4 regions of the Dickeya fangzhongdai genome follow, and region 2 is predicted to be linked to each of the others. Evidence: predicted binding sites of a transcription regulator. Region 2 holds the regulator's gene; each other region holds the start of a gene.
What was found. The regulator CRP, encoded in region 2, controls carbon source genes, mostly activating them, when cyclic AMP is high. The targets are predictions, from matches to a motif close to ATGTGANNNNNNTCACAT.
Positions count from the first base shown of each region.

Region 1: the regulator CRP is predicted to act here: its motif matches at 1,458-1,475, upstream of CVE23_RS10160 (2-hydroxycarboxylate transporter family protein).
Region 3: the regulator CRP is predicted to act here: its motif matches at 1,765-1,782, upstream of CVE23_RS09665 (sugar transporter).
Region 4: the regulator CRP is predicted to act here: its motif matches at 1,195-1,212, upstream of azuC (stress response protein AzuC).

Region 1 is NZ_CP025003.1:2,248,244-2,251,418, reverse strand. Features, by position in the region: gene CVE23_RS10160 (2-hydroxycarboxylate transporter family protein) at 35-1,402, opposite strand; gene CVE23_RS10155 (ATP-binding protein) at 1,830-3,175, shown strand, end outside.
Region 2 is NZ_CP025003.1:4,541,278-4,544,452, reverse strand. Features, by position in the region: gene argD (bifunctional acetylornithine/succinyldiaminopimelate transaminase) at 1-1,124, shown strand, start outside; gene crp (cAMP-activated global transcriptional regulator CRP) at 1,213-1,845, opposite strand; gene CVE23_RS20410 (OsmC family protein) at 2,175-2,582, shown strand; gene CVE23_RS20405 (phosphoribulokinase) at 2,626-3,175, opposite strand, start outside.
Region 3 is NZ_CP025003.1:2,130,692-2,133,866, reverse strand. Features, by position in the region: gene CVE23_RS09670 (beta-ketoacyl-[acyl-carrier-protein] synthase family protein) at 144-1,169, opposite strand; gene CVE23_RS09665 (sugar transporter) at 1,846-3,033, shown strand; gene CVE23_RS09660 (amino acid permease) at 3,132-3,175, opposite strand, start outside.
Region 4 is NZ_CP025003.1:1,017,491-1,020,665, forward strand. Features, by position in the region: gene CVE23_RS04785 (multidrug efflux MFS transporter) at 1-949, opposite strand, end outside; gene azuC (stress response protein AzuC) at 1,294-1,371, shown strand; gene CVE23_RS04790 (tartrate dehydrogenase) at 1,536-2,621, opposite strand; gene CVE23_RS04795 (LysR family transcriptional regulator) at 2,743-3,175, shown strand, end outside.

The sequences.
Region 1 (3,175 bases), 2.3 Mb from region 2:
TATCGCGGCGTTATTTGTTTTTGTCATACAACCGTCACACCAGGAACTTGCCAAGAACCAGCAAGGCCACGGAGACGTTGATTGCCCCACCAATACGGGTAGCAATCTGAGCGAATGGCATCAGCACCATACGGTTGCCGGCGGTGAGAATAGCCACGTCGCCGGTACCGCCCTGCCCGCTCTGGCAGCAGGAGATGATGGCAACATCAATCGGATGCATACCGATTTTCTTGCCGACGAAGAAACCGGTGGTAACCAGCGCTACCACGGTGGAAACAATCACCAGCAGGTTGGTAATGGTGAACGCGTGCACCAGTTCTTCCCACGGCGTGATCGCCACACCAACGGCGAACAGAATCGGATAGGTCACAGACGTCTGGAAGAATTTGTAAACCACCTGGGAGCCTTCCAGCAGACGCGGAGACGCACCATTGAGCAGTTTCACGATCACCGCGGCGAACAGCATGCCTACCGGGGCCGGCAGACCAATCAGCTTGTAGCCCAGCATACCGATCATGTACAGCAAGATAGCCAGCAGAGCGCCCGCAGCCAGATTGGCCGGGTCCATTTTGCCGCTCAGCGTGCTGGTGAGTGTGGCCGGAGCCTGTTCGGTGCCGTTTGCCTTGTTCGGCATCAGGTCGCCTTCACCGGTCAGGTGCGGATAACGTTTACCCAGTTGATTCAGTACACCGGCAAGAACGATAGCGGTCAGGCTGCCCAGCATGACGATTGGCAGGATACGGCCCAGCGCGACGCCCTGTTCCATGTGCAGCAGCGTGGCGTAACCGATAGAAAGCGGAATCGCCCCTTCACCCACGCCGCCAGCCATGATCGGCAGCACCAGGAAGAAGAAGATCTGGAACGGGTCCATCCCCAGCATAATGCCGACGCCCATACCGACAATCATGCCCACTATTTCACCGCACAGCATGGGGAAAAAAATACGCAGGAAGCCCTGAATCAGCGTCTGCCGGTTCATGCTCATGATGCTGCCGACGATAATGCAGCAGATATACAGATACAGAATGTTGGTGGATTTATAGAATTTGGTGGTGGAGTCTACAACTACCTGCGGCAGCAGGCCGTAATACACCAGCGCAGACGGAATAAAGGTGGCGCAGATAGCCGCCGCACCCATTTTGCCGATAAGCGGCAAACGCTTACCGAACTCACCACAGGCAAAACCGAAGAACGCCAGCGTGGCGACCATCACCACGATATCGCTGGGCAGTTTCCCTTCAAGGCAGTCCAGTGCAATCAATAGCCCGGCAAGGATAAACAGCGGCACTGGAATAACACCAATTTTATAGTTATCCAGAACATGCCACCATTTTTCTTTTAATGAAACCTTCCCAGAGGCCTCATCTTTTACAACGATATAAGAATCATCAGTGGTACTCATAACTTTCTCCCCTTGTTATTTTCCCGGGCATAGTAAGAGCTCAACACCAATTATTATGTGACAATCCTCAAATTAAAAAATGAGTTTTAATGGTGCTTATGGTTTTTATGGTTTTTATTAATTTTCGATTATAAATCAATAAAATAAAAGATCATCAAGCGAGGATTATTTTCGTGGTTTTTATGGTTTTTATGAAGCGAATGGCACCTATTCCGTCGATGGAATTATATGTTGAAAAAAAGTAATTAAAATGTCCTCTGTCCGTGACGCTTAATTTACGCTTTATTTAAAAATGCAGAAATAAGAATACTATTTTCACAATTTACGCGGAGCGCTTCACAAGACTATTTTTTATACCCTTTCTTGTACGCCTTTCATGATAAATTAGCCATCTTCGTTTCCGCGCTTTACCGGTGATTAGCACATTATGACTGTCAGGCTACCGTTCCATCTCAAGCTGTTCATCTACCTGATGATCTTTTTTTCTCTGCTGCTTATCACCGCGGGGCTTTACTATTACCGGGCGGTAGACCAGCAACTTTATGATGAACTGGGCAGCCGGGCGCAGATTCAGGCGCGTGAAATCGCGATTATTCCCTCACTGGTTGAGGCGGTAAAACACGGCGACACCGCCACCATCGACGACCTGGTCGACCAAATCAAAGCACGCAGCGACGCCAGCTTTATCGTTATCGGCGATCGCAACGCCACCCACCTTTATCACTCGGAAGAACCCTCGCTGCTCGGCACCGAAATGATCGGCGGCGATAACAAAGAGGTGCTGGAAGGGCAAAGCACCATCACGCTGCGCCGTGGCGCCATCGGTATTTCGCTGCGCAGTAAAGCGCCGATCATGGAAGGCGATCAGGTTATCGGCATTGTCTCGGTGGGGTATCTGAAAAAGCGCATCGACAACCTGACATTCAGTAAAGTCGCCCATGTCGGCCTGGCGATCGTCGCCATGCTGGTCGCCTTGTTCTTTTTCTCCTGGTGGTTTTCCCGTAACCTGAAAAAGCAGATGTTCGGGCTGGAGCCGCTGGAAATCCGGTTGCTGGTCAGGCAGCAAAAGGCGTTGCTGGAGTCCATTTATGAAGGCGTGATCGCCATCGACAAGCAGCGTAACATCGCGGTGATCAACCATGCGGCAAAAGATTTGCTTGGTCTGACCATGCCCTCATATCAGTTACGCGGTAAACCGATCGATGATGTCATCGCGCCGGTGCCGTTTTTCTCCAATAAAGACATCTGGGTCAACGATACCCATGATGAGATCTGCCGCTTCAACCAGATTACGGTTATCGCCAGCCGCGTACGCATTATGCTGGAGGACGAACTGCAAGGTTGGGTCATCAGTTTTCGCGACAAGAACGACCTCCACACCCTGAGCATGCAGCTCAGCCAGGTGAAACGCTACGCCAACAGCTTGCGCATTCTGCGGCACGAACAACTGAACTGGACCGCCACGCTGGCCGGGCTGTTGCATTTACGCCGTTATGATGAAGCCGTGCGTTACATTGAGGCGCAGTCCGAAGGGGCGCAGGTAGTGCTGGATTTTATCTCCAGCCGCTTTTGTTCCCCGGCGCTTTGCGGCCTGCTGCTGGGTAAATACGCCAGCGCCCGAGAAAAAGGCATCGAACTGCGTTTTGATCCGCGCTGCCAGCTCAGCGGCATCCCTGCGTCCCTCAGTGAAACAGAGTTGATGTCAATTATTGGGAATTTAATCGATAATGCAGTAGAAGCCACACTGGCCAGTACCCCGGCTTACCATCCTGT
Region 2 (3,175 bases):
GCCGTGTCTGGGATCAGCAGGGCAAGGAATATATCGATTTCTCCGGCGGCATCGCGGTGACGGCGCTGGGGCACTGCCATCCGGCGCTGGTGGCGGCGTTGAAAGAGCAGGGCGAAACCCTGTGGCACACCAGCAACGTGTTCACTAACGAACCGGCGCTGCGTTTGGCCACCAAACTGATTAATGCGACCTTTGCCGACCGCGTCTTTTTCGCCAACTCCGGCGCGGAAGCCAACGAAGCGGCATTCAAGCTGGCTCGTCATTACGCCATTACCCGCCACAGCCCGTACAAAACCAAGATCATTTCGTTTTATCAGTCGTTCCACGGTCGTACGCTGTTCACCGTTTCCGTCGGCGGCCAGCCGAAATACGCCGATGGTTTCGGCCCGAAACCGGCGGACATCGTGCACGTGCCGTTTAACGATCTGGATGCGGTAAAAGCGGTGATGGATGACCACACCTGCGCGGTGGTACTGGAACCGATTCAGGGCGAAGGCGGCATCACGCCTGCCACGCCGGCGTTTCTCAAAGGGGTTCGCGAGCTGTGCGACCAGTATCAGGCGCTGCTGGTGTTTGATGAAGTGCAGTGCGGCATGGGCCGCAGCGGCAAGCTGTTCTCTTATATGCATTACGGCATCACGCCGGACATTCTGACCACCGCCAAAGCGCTGGGCGGCGGTTTCCCGATCAGCGCGATGCTGACTACGGAAGAGATCGCGTCGGTAATGGCGGTCGGCACCCACGGCACGACTTACGGCGGCAATCCGTTGGCCTGCGCCGTGGCGGAAGCGGCGCTGGATGTGATCAATACGCCGGAAGTGTTGTCCGGAGTGGTGGATCGCCATGCGCGCTTTGTGTCCGCGCTGGAGAGTATCAACGCGCAGTACGATATTTTCGACGAAATCCGCGGCATGGGGCTGCTGCTGGGCGCGCAGCTGAAACCGGCCTGGCATGGCCGCGCCCGGGATTTCCTGGCGGCATCGGCGGATCTGGGGTTGATGGTTCTGGTGGCGGGGCCGGACGTGATTCGCTTCGTGCCGTCGCTGGTGATTACCCCGGAAGAGATCGATCAAGGCATGGCGCTGTTCGGAAAAGCAGTGGAGCGGGTGGTGAAAGGCGCGTAAGCCGCGGTTTTTCTTTCCACTAAAACGACAAGAGCGTGCCTGGGCACGCTCTTTTTGATCCGGCTGATGTTGATCCGGTGGATGATAATCAGCGGGTGCCGTACACCACGATGGTTTTACCGTGGGCGGAAATCAGGTTCTGATCTTCCAGCATTTTCAGGATACGACCGACGGTTTCGCGGGAACAGCCGACAATCTGGCCGATCTCCTGTCGGGTGATCTTGATCTGCATGCCGTCCGGGTGGGTCATGGCGTCCGGCTGCTTGGCCAGGTTGAGCAGGGTTTGCGCGATACGACCGGTAACGTCGAGGAACGCCAGGTTGCCGACTTTCTGCGAGGTCACCTGCAGGCGGCGCGCCATCTGCGAGGACAACCGCATCAGAATATCCGGGTTGACCTGAATCAGCTGGCGGAATTTTTTATAGGAAATCTCAGCGACTTCGCAGGCAGTCTTCGCCCGGACCCACGCACTGCGTTCCTGCCCATCTTCGAACAAGCCAAGTTCGCCGATAAAATCGCCCTGATTCAGATAAGAAAGAATCATTTCCTTGCCTTCTTCATCCTTGATCAGCACGGCAACCGAGCCTTTCACGATGTAGTAAAGCGTCTCTGCTTTTTCACCCTGATGAATCAGAGTGCTCTTCGATGGGTACTTGTGAATGTGGCAATGAGAAAGGAACCATTCGAGAGTCGGGTCTGTTTGCGGTTTGCCGAGAACCATTCGCTGTTATCCTCTGTTGTAATTCACTGCGCAAATCACAGGGCTCAGAGTTCCCTGTACGGCGTGATAACATAGTTATAATTCAATTCCGTCCTGGCGGAATGACGTCAGGGAATAAATATACTGAGGCTGTCTATCGGATGACGCCAGTAAGCCGGCTGCGGGTCTTGCAGAGGCTCAACATACACCGGTTTACTTCTTCGTTTGTAACACAGGTTGAGTGTAGTGTCTTGTGTTGTCTCGCTTCAGCATGATTAAGCTCTGATTATCAGGCTTTTTTGTACATAAGCGGTGTAAAATTTCAAAAATAATTGATTGAGGGCAAACTTATGCAGGCTCGGGTGAAATGGGTTGAAGGGTTAACGTTTCTTGGCGAATCCGCGTCCGGACATCAGTTGCTGATGGACGGTAACGCCGGCGATAAAGCCCCCAGCCCGATGGAAATGGTGCTGATGGCGGCAGGCGGGTGCAGCGCCATTGATGTGGTGTCTATCCTGCAGAAAGGCCGTCATGATGTGGCGGACTGCGAAGTGCGTCTGACCTCTGAACGCCGTGCGGAAGCGCCGCGCCTGTTCACCGCCATCAACCTGCACTTTATCGTTACCGGCAAGGGGCTGAACGACAAGGCGGTAGAGCGCGCGGTGTCGCTGTCGGCGGAGAAATACTGCTCCGTGGCGCTGATGCTGGAGAAGGCGGTGACGATTACCCACAGCCATGAAGTGATCGCGCTCGACTGAATTGCCTGCACGCGGCGGCTAACTTCACCGCCCGCCGCGTCGCTTAATCAATATGATTACCTTCTACTAACCGCTGCACCAGCGGCATCATGATCAACTCCATCGCCAGCCCCATTTTGCCGCCCGGCACCACCAGCGTGTTGATGTGGGAAATGAACGAACCCTGCAGCATCGCCAGCAGGTAGGGATAATCAATGTGGTCCAGCCCCTGAAAGTGGATGACCACAAAACTTTCGTCCATCGACGGAATGGCTTTGGCGGCAAACGGGTTGGAGGTGTCCACCGTCGGCACGCGCTGAAAGTTGATATGCGTGCGGGAAAACTGCGGAGTGATGTGGGTGATGTAATCTTCCATCGAACGTACGACGGAATCCATTACCGCTTCGCGGGAGTGACCGCGCTCGTTGATATCGCGCACCAGCTTTTGAATCCACTCCAGGTTGACGATCGGCACCACGCCGACCAGCAGGTCGACATGCTGCGCCACATCGTGCTGGTCGGTGACTACGCCGCCGTGCAACCCTTCGTAGAACAACAGATCGGTCGGTTCCGGCATCGGCTCCCACGGGGTGAAGGTGCCCGGCACCTGATTG
Region 3 (3,175 bases), 2.4 Mb from region 2:
CGACAACGCTGCCGGAAGCAGCGTTGAACGCGGTTTACCTCAGCCCCGCAGGGGCGAGGCCCAAGGATGGGCCGAGTAATAAAGCCAACGCGCCTGCAACTTGAAGTATGACGGGTATAGATAAAAGGTCTTTTTACATGATGCTATAAAAGGCCTTTCCTGTTTCGCAGAATCAGACCACCCGCCAGCCAACGCGATGACTCAACAGAAATACCGATGGCGCATTCATTGGCAAGAGAGATATCGCTGAATTCTTTTATCTGAAAAAATAACGCAGCATTAGCGGTATTACCGATTTCATCCACCAGGCTGAATACTTCATCTGCCGTATAACCGATATCGGACAAAATTTTCTCCAGCATCGAACCGGAAAGTTGCGGCGGCAGCAGCCAGTCCGGACGCCCGCCTAATTTATCCGTTAATGCATTGATCGTATCCTGGGTAATACCCGGCACCAGTTTCTCAATCAATTTATATTCTTCATTCAGCAAAGCGCCATAATCAATATCATTACGGGTGCCACGCCAATTTGCCAATTGCCCAACCACTTCATCAACACCCAGATATTTAAAAGAAATATGTTCAATCTCAATACTGGATGCGGATGACTGATTGGAGAGCAGGCATCCACCGACACCGTCGCCAAACAGCGTATAATTCACCAGTTCTTTCGTTTCTTTCTTACCGGCATGTTCATCAAAGATATCCAGGAATTTATAAGCTGTCTCAACCCCGATGACCAGGCCGTTGTCCAGGCCATTGTCCGGCGCCGCCACCAGCTCACGAGCCAGCTTGAGCGCCTGTACCGCGCCGGAACACCCCGAAACAATCTGGTAGGTTTCTATCTGCCGAAACCCCATGGCATGACACGCCTGATTTACACTACTTGGCAACAGCGTATCAGGCGTAGCGGACGCTACGATAATAAAATCGATGCGTTCTTTACTTATGCCGGAACTGGAAAGGAGTTTCTTGATTACGATGGTAATTAATTCCGCTGACGACGCGATAGGTTTACCGGTATTCATATTAACGGCAAAATGCCGACCGGTATTCCCGAAAAGCTTTTTAATTAACTCAGGTTTAAATCCGATTTTATTTCCCAACTCCTGATTACTAATAATCGGGCCAGGCAAATAGGTTTCCACCGCATTAATATATACGCTCATTGCTGTTCCCTCATCGAAGCTTGTGATAAAGTTCTCACACCTGTTTTTCTTTTGCAACCGCAATTTCATGCATCATTATAAAAAGCTATTCCACCTTATGCATGTTACCACTCTGTAAAATAAAACAATTACCAGGGTAATTCTTAGGCATACCAGTTTATTTTTCTATGGTTAGGCATAACAAATAGTAAAAACCCCACAAAAAAAATAACAAGACGGCTATTCAGAAGTTATAAACCCCTGCCAAAAGCAAAATCCCCGGCATTCATTTGGAAAATGTAAAGCGTAATAAAATCGTCATATATTCGCATACAAAGAATATTCATAATTAATATTTTCGTTGCGTCACAATAGCCAAACACCAAAGAAAACAAATAATATTTCTTTATGTAGCTTATTTAAAATAAGCAAATACAACAAAATAATAATATTCATTATGTCGCATAATTTTGAACGTCAATTATTGGCGGCATAATTCTATCTACAATAATATTAGGCGGTCTTCGCAACGATGCCTGCTATCGGCACGGACGCCAAACGGCCGTCGAAAGCAGCGCGCCGAGCCACGATTCAGGCGCGGCGTCCCCTGATTGAAATGTGATCGTAATCGCATTTTAACCCACGATTGACTACAATAGGCCGTTCGCAATTTGTAATACCCGACTGGAACCTGACTATGACATCCGCTTCCCCCTCACGCTCCACCGCCTGGTTACGCGTGGTGACGCTGGCTGTGGCCGCGTTCATCTTCAACACCACGGAATTTATTCCAGTGGGGCTGCTGAGCGACATCGCCAACACCTTTGCCATGAAAACCGAAGATGTCGGTCTGATGATTACTATTTATGCCTGGATTGTGGCGGTGGCTTCGCTGATCTGCATGTTGCTGACCAGCGGTATTGAGCGTCGTAAATTGCTGATCGGCCTGTTTAGCCTGTTTATCGTCAGCCACCTGTTGTCTGCCGTGGCCTGGAACTTTACCGTGCTGGTCATTTCCCGCGCCGGTGTGGCGCTGGCGCACTCGGTATTCTGGTCGATTACCGCCTCGCTGGCGATTCGCATGGCGCCTCCCGGCAAACGCGCGCAGGCACTGGGGCTGATCGCCACCGGGTCGTCGCTGGCGATGGTGCTGGGGCTACCGCTAGGAAGGGTGATTGGTCAGTATCTCGGCTGGCGTGTGACCTTCCTGACCATTGCCGCCGGCGCCACGGTCGCCATGATCATGCTGGCGCGCTTGCTGCCGCTGCTGCCAAGCGAACATTCCGGCTCGCTGTCCAGCGTGCCGAAGCTGTTCCGCCGCCCGGCGCTGGTCGGCATCTACCTGCTGACCGTGGTGGTGGTGACCGCGCATTTCACCGCCTACAGCTATATCGAACCGTTTATCCAGACGGTGGCCGGTCTGCCGGAAAACTTCACTACCCTGATTTTGCTGTTGTTCGGCTGCGCCGGGATCGTGGGCAGTATGCTCTATAGCCGTTACAGCGAGCGCTTCCCGATTGGCTTTCTGGTGACCGCCATGTTGCTGCTGCTGGCCTGTCTGACGCTGCTGATGCCGCTGTCCGGTTATCCGTTCGGCCTGACGCTGCTGTGTCTGGTGTGGGGGCTGGCGATGATGTCCATCGGGCTGGCAATGCAGGCCAAAGTACTGTCGCTCGCGCCTGACGCCAGCGATGTCGCCATGTCGATTTTCTCCGGGCTGTTCAACCTCGGCATCGGCGGCGGCGCGCTGCTGGGCAGTCAGGTCAGCCTGCATCTGGGGATGGACAAAATCGGTTATGTCGGCGCGCCGCTGGTGCTGGCGGCGTTGTTCGCCACCCTGCTCAGCGTTTACCGCAACGTGCGGCTGGTGCATTCCCGCATTTGAGTTCCATCTTTTTCGTTCATAAAAGGCGTTCATAACAAGCGCTCATAAAAAAAGCCAGTCGCTAATCCGACTGGCTTTTTTGTTTACGAAACAGTTAGTTAATTTTCCTCGGAACGATGCTCAGGAAACGTCATCTCGCTGT
Region 4 (3,175 bases), 1.5 Mb from region 2:
CGGCGAAACCCAGCGCGAAGCGCAGGATGCCGAGCTGGACCGAACTTTGCACCGCCGACATCAGGAAGAACAGCAGCGCACACAGAAACAGCGCCACGATCAGCACTCTCTGAGAGCCGATGCGATCGCCGAGGCGTCCGAGGCGCGGCGCGGACAACAGCGCAGAGACGCCGGGCACGGCGGCGATGACGCCGCTGATAAACGCGATGTTTTCGATGTCGGGAGAGAGGTCGCGGATAAACAGCGTCAGTATCGGACTGATGGAACCGTTCGCCATCTGGATCATCATGGTGGTGAAGCACAGGCTGACAATCAGCAGCGGATAAGGCAGCGAGGCGAACACCGCCCGGCCGCTGAGCTGCGCTTTTTTGCTGACGGTAATGGCGTTTTCACGGATGGCGAACAACGTAATGAGAAAGCAGATAAACAGCATGGCGGAGGTGACGAAAAACACCATGCGCAGACCGATGGTATCGGCCATGAAGCCGCCGAGCAGCGGACCGATCAGCACCCCCGCCACCTGCCCGGTGGACAGCGTACCGAGCGCCCAGCCGCTGCGGCTGCGCGGCACTTGCGAGGCAATCAGCGCCATAGCGTTGGGAATGTAGCCGGAGGTCAGCCCCATCAGCGCGCGCAGAATAAACAGTTGCCAGACGTTGGTGGCCATGCCCTGCAGCCCCATGACCAGCGACATGCCGAGCGCGGCGCGCAGCAGCATCAACTTACGGCCTTTGCGGTCGGCCAGGCTGCCCCACAGCGGCGCGACAATCGCCGAAATCAGAAACGAGGAGCTGAATACCAGCCCGGACCAGAGATTGAGCGCGGTGTGATCGCTCACGCCCAGATGTTCGATGTAGAGCGGCAGGAACGGCAGTATCTGGCTCATGGCCATGCCGGTAAAAAAACATCCCAGCCAGGCGGAGAAAAGGTTGAGTTTCCAGGTTTCCATAGGGCAGGTTTTTACGTCGTCAGTGAAAGGCCGGGTCGCTCCCGCGCCAGTGCCACGCTGAATTACGCGACATCGCTAGTATGGCCGCTTTTGTCTTAGCCGGGAAATAATTTTATATATCAAAGAATAATCCAACCCCGGCCATTGAGGTGTTTTTGGTTGCAAGGACATGATGTTAATTCAGCCAGTTGAACGGGGCGTGTTATCCGGCTGGATTGGAAAAGCAAAACGCTATTCTGAATTTTTTGTGATTTGAATCACAAAAGTGTTGCGTCCGAATTCAACAAAACGTACAATCTTTTACCAGAAAGTTCACAAATCATTCATTAACCAAGGTGATCAACGTGCGTAAATTCCTGAAAAAACTTCTGGTCGCTTACATCAATGCTTACAAAGACATCCCGCCGGGTGCCATGCATTAATTGCCCTGAGCAGATCAAAATTAATAAGAAGGCCGCTATGACAGCGGCCTTTTTCATGTCCTCGTTTTTTGCTTCGTCGGTTTTATTTCAACTCACGTGTGTAACGACTCATCGTTTTAGCGAATCATAGCCCGAACGAATCATAGTATTTACAAATCATAGCCTTAACGACTCAGCGCCTGCGCTATCGCCTCACCCAGCGCGGTCGTATTGCCGCTGCCGCCGAGATCCCGCGTCAGCGGCGCCTTTTCCGGCCCCTGTTCCAGCACGCGTTCAATGGCGCTGAGCACCGCCGCGCCGGCGTCGTCATGGCCGAGGTGCTCCAGCATCATCGCCCCGCACCAGATTTGGCCGATCGGGTTGGCGATGCCTTTGCCGGCGATATCCGGCGCTGAGCCGTGTACCGGTTCAAACAGACTGGGGAAGGTGCGATCCGGATTGATGTTGGCCGACGGCGCGATGCCGATGGTACCGGTACAGGCCGGGCCGAGGTCGGACAGAATATCGCCGAACAGGTTGCTGGCGACTACCACGTCAAACCAGTCCGGGTGCAGCACGAAGTTGGCGGTAAGAATATCGATGTGATATTTGTCCACCTTTACCTCCGGATAGCGCGTGCCCATTTCGGCGACGCGGCTGTCCCAGTACGGCATGGTGATGGCGATGCCGTTGGATTTGGTGGCTGAGGTCAGATGCTTTTTCGGGCGTTTCATCGCCAGCTCGTAGGCGAACTTAAGGATGCGATCGACGCCGACGCGGGTCATCACCGTTTCCTGAATCACCACTTCGCGCTCGGTGCCGGCGAACATGGCGCCGCCCACGCTGGAATACTCGCCTTCGGTGTTTTCGCGCACGATGTAGAAGTCGATATCACCGGGTTGACGCCCGGCCAGCGGCGCTTTCACTCCCGGCATCAGGCGGCAGGGGCGCAGGTTGACGTATTGGTCGAATTCACGGCGGAACAGCAGCAGCGATTGCCACAGCGACACGTGATCCGGCACGACGTCCGGCCAGCCGACCGCGCCGAAGTAAATCGCGTCGAAGCCCTTCAGCAGTGAGAACCAGTTATCCGGCATCATCTTGCCGTGCTGGCGGTAGTAATCGGCGCTGGCGAAATCAAACCATTCCCACTCCAGCTGGATATCAAACAGTTCGGCGGCGCGGGCGATCACCCGTACCCCTTCCGGCATCACTTCTTTGCCGATGCCGTCGCCGGGGATGACGGCAATGCGGTAACGCGGTTGAGACATGGCAACTCCTGAACGGTTTTTCTGATCGATTGCACTTGGGTAACAGAGAGTGTATTTACTCTGTTCGATGTAAACAATTTCGCTTCCGGTAAAGGCATTGTTGAATAAAAGAGAAGAATGAATGAGTGCAATCGACGATTTGCTGTTCTTCAGCCGCATCGCCGCGCTCGGCAGCCTGACGGCGGTGGCGCGCGAGAGCGGGCTGTCGCTGCCGGCCGTCAGCAAACGCTTGACGCAGTTGGAGCAACGGCTGGGAGTTCAGTTGATCAGGCGTACCACCCGGCGGCTGGATTTGACGCCGGAGGGGCAGTTGTACGCCGACGGCGCGTTGCCGATTCTGCATGAAATCGAGGAACTGGAAAGTCAGGTACGCCGCAACCAGCTCACGCTGCGCGGGCGGTTGACCGTCAACGCGTCGTTCGGTTTCGGCCGTCGCCATATCGCGCCGCTGATTTCCGCTTTCGCCCGCCAGCACGGCGAGCTGGAAGTGCAGCTACAGCTCACCAGTCAACCGCTCAACATGCTGGACGCCGGCGTGGATATCGATATTCGCT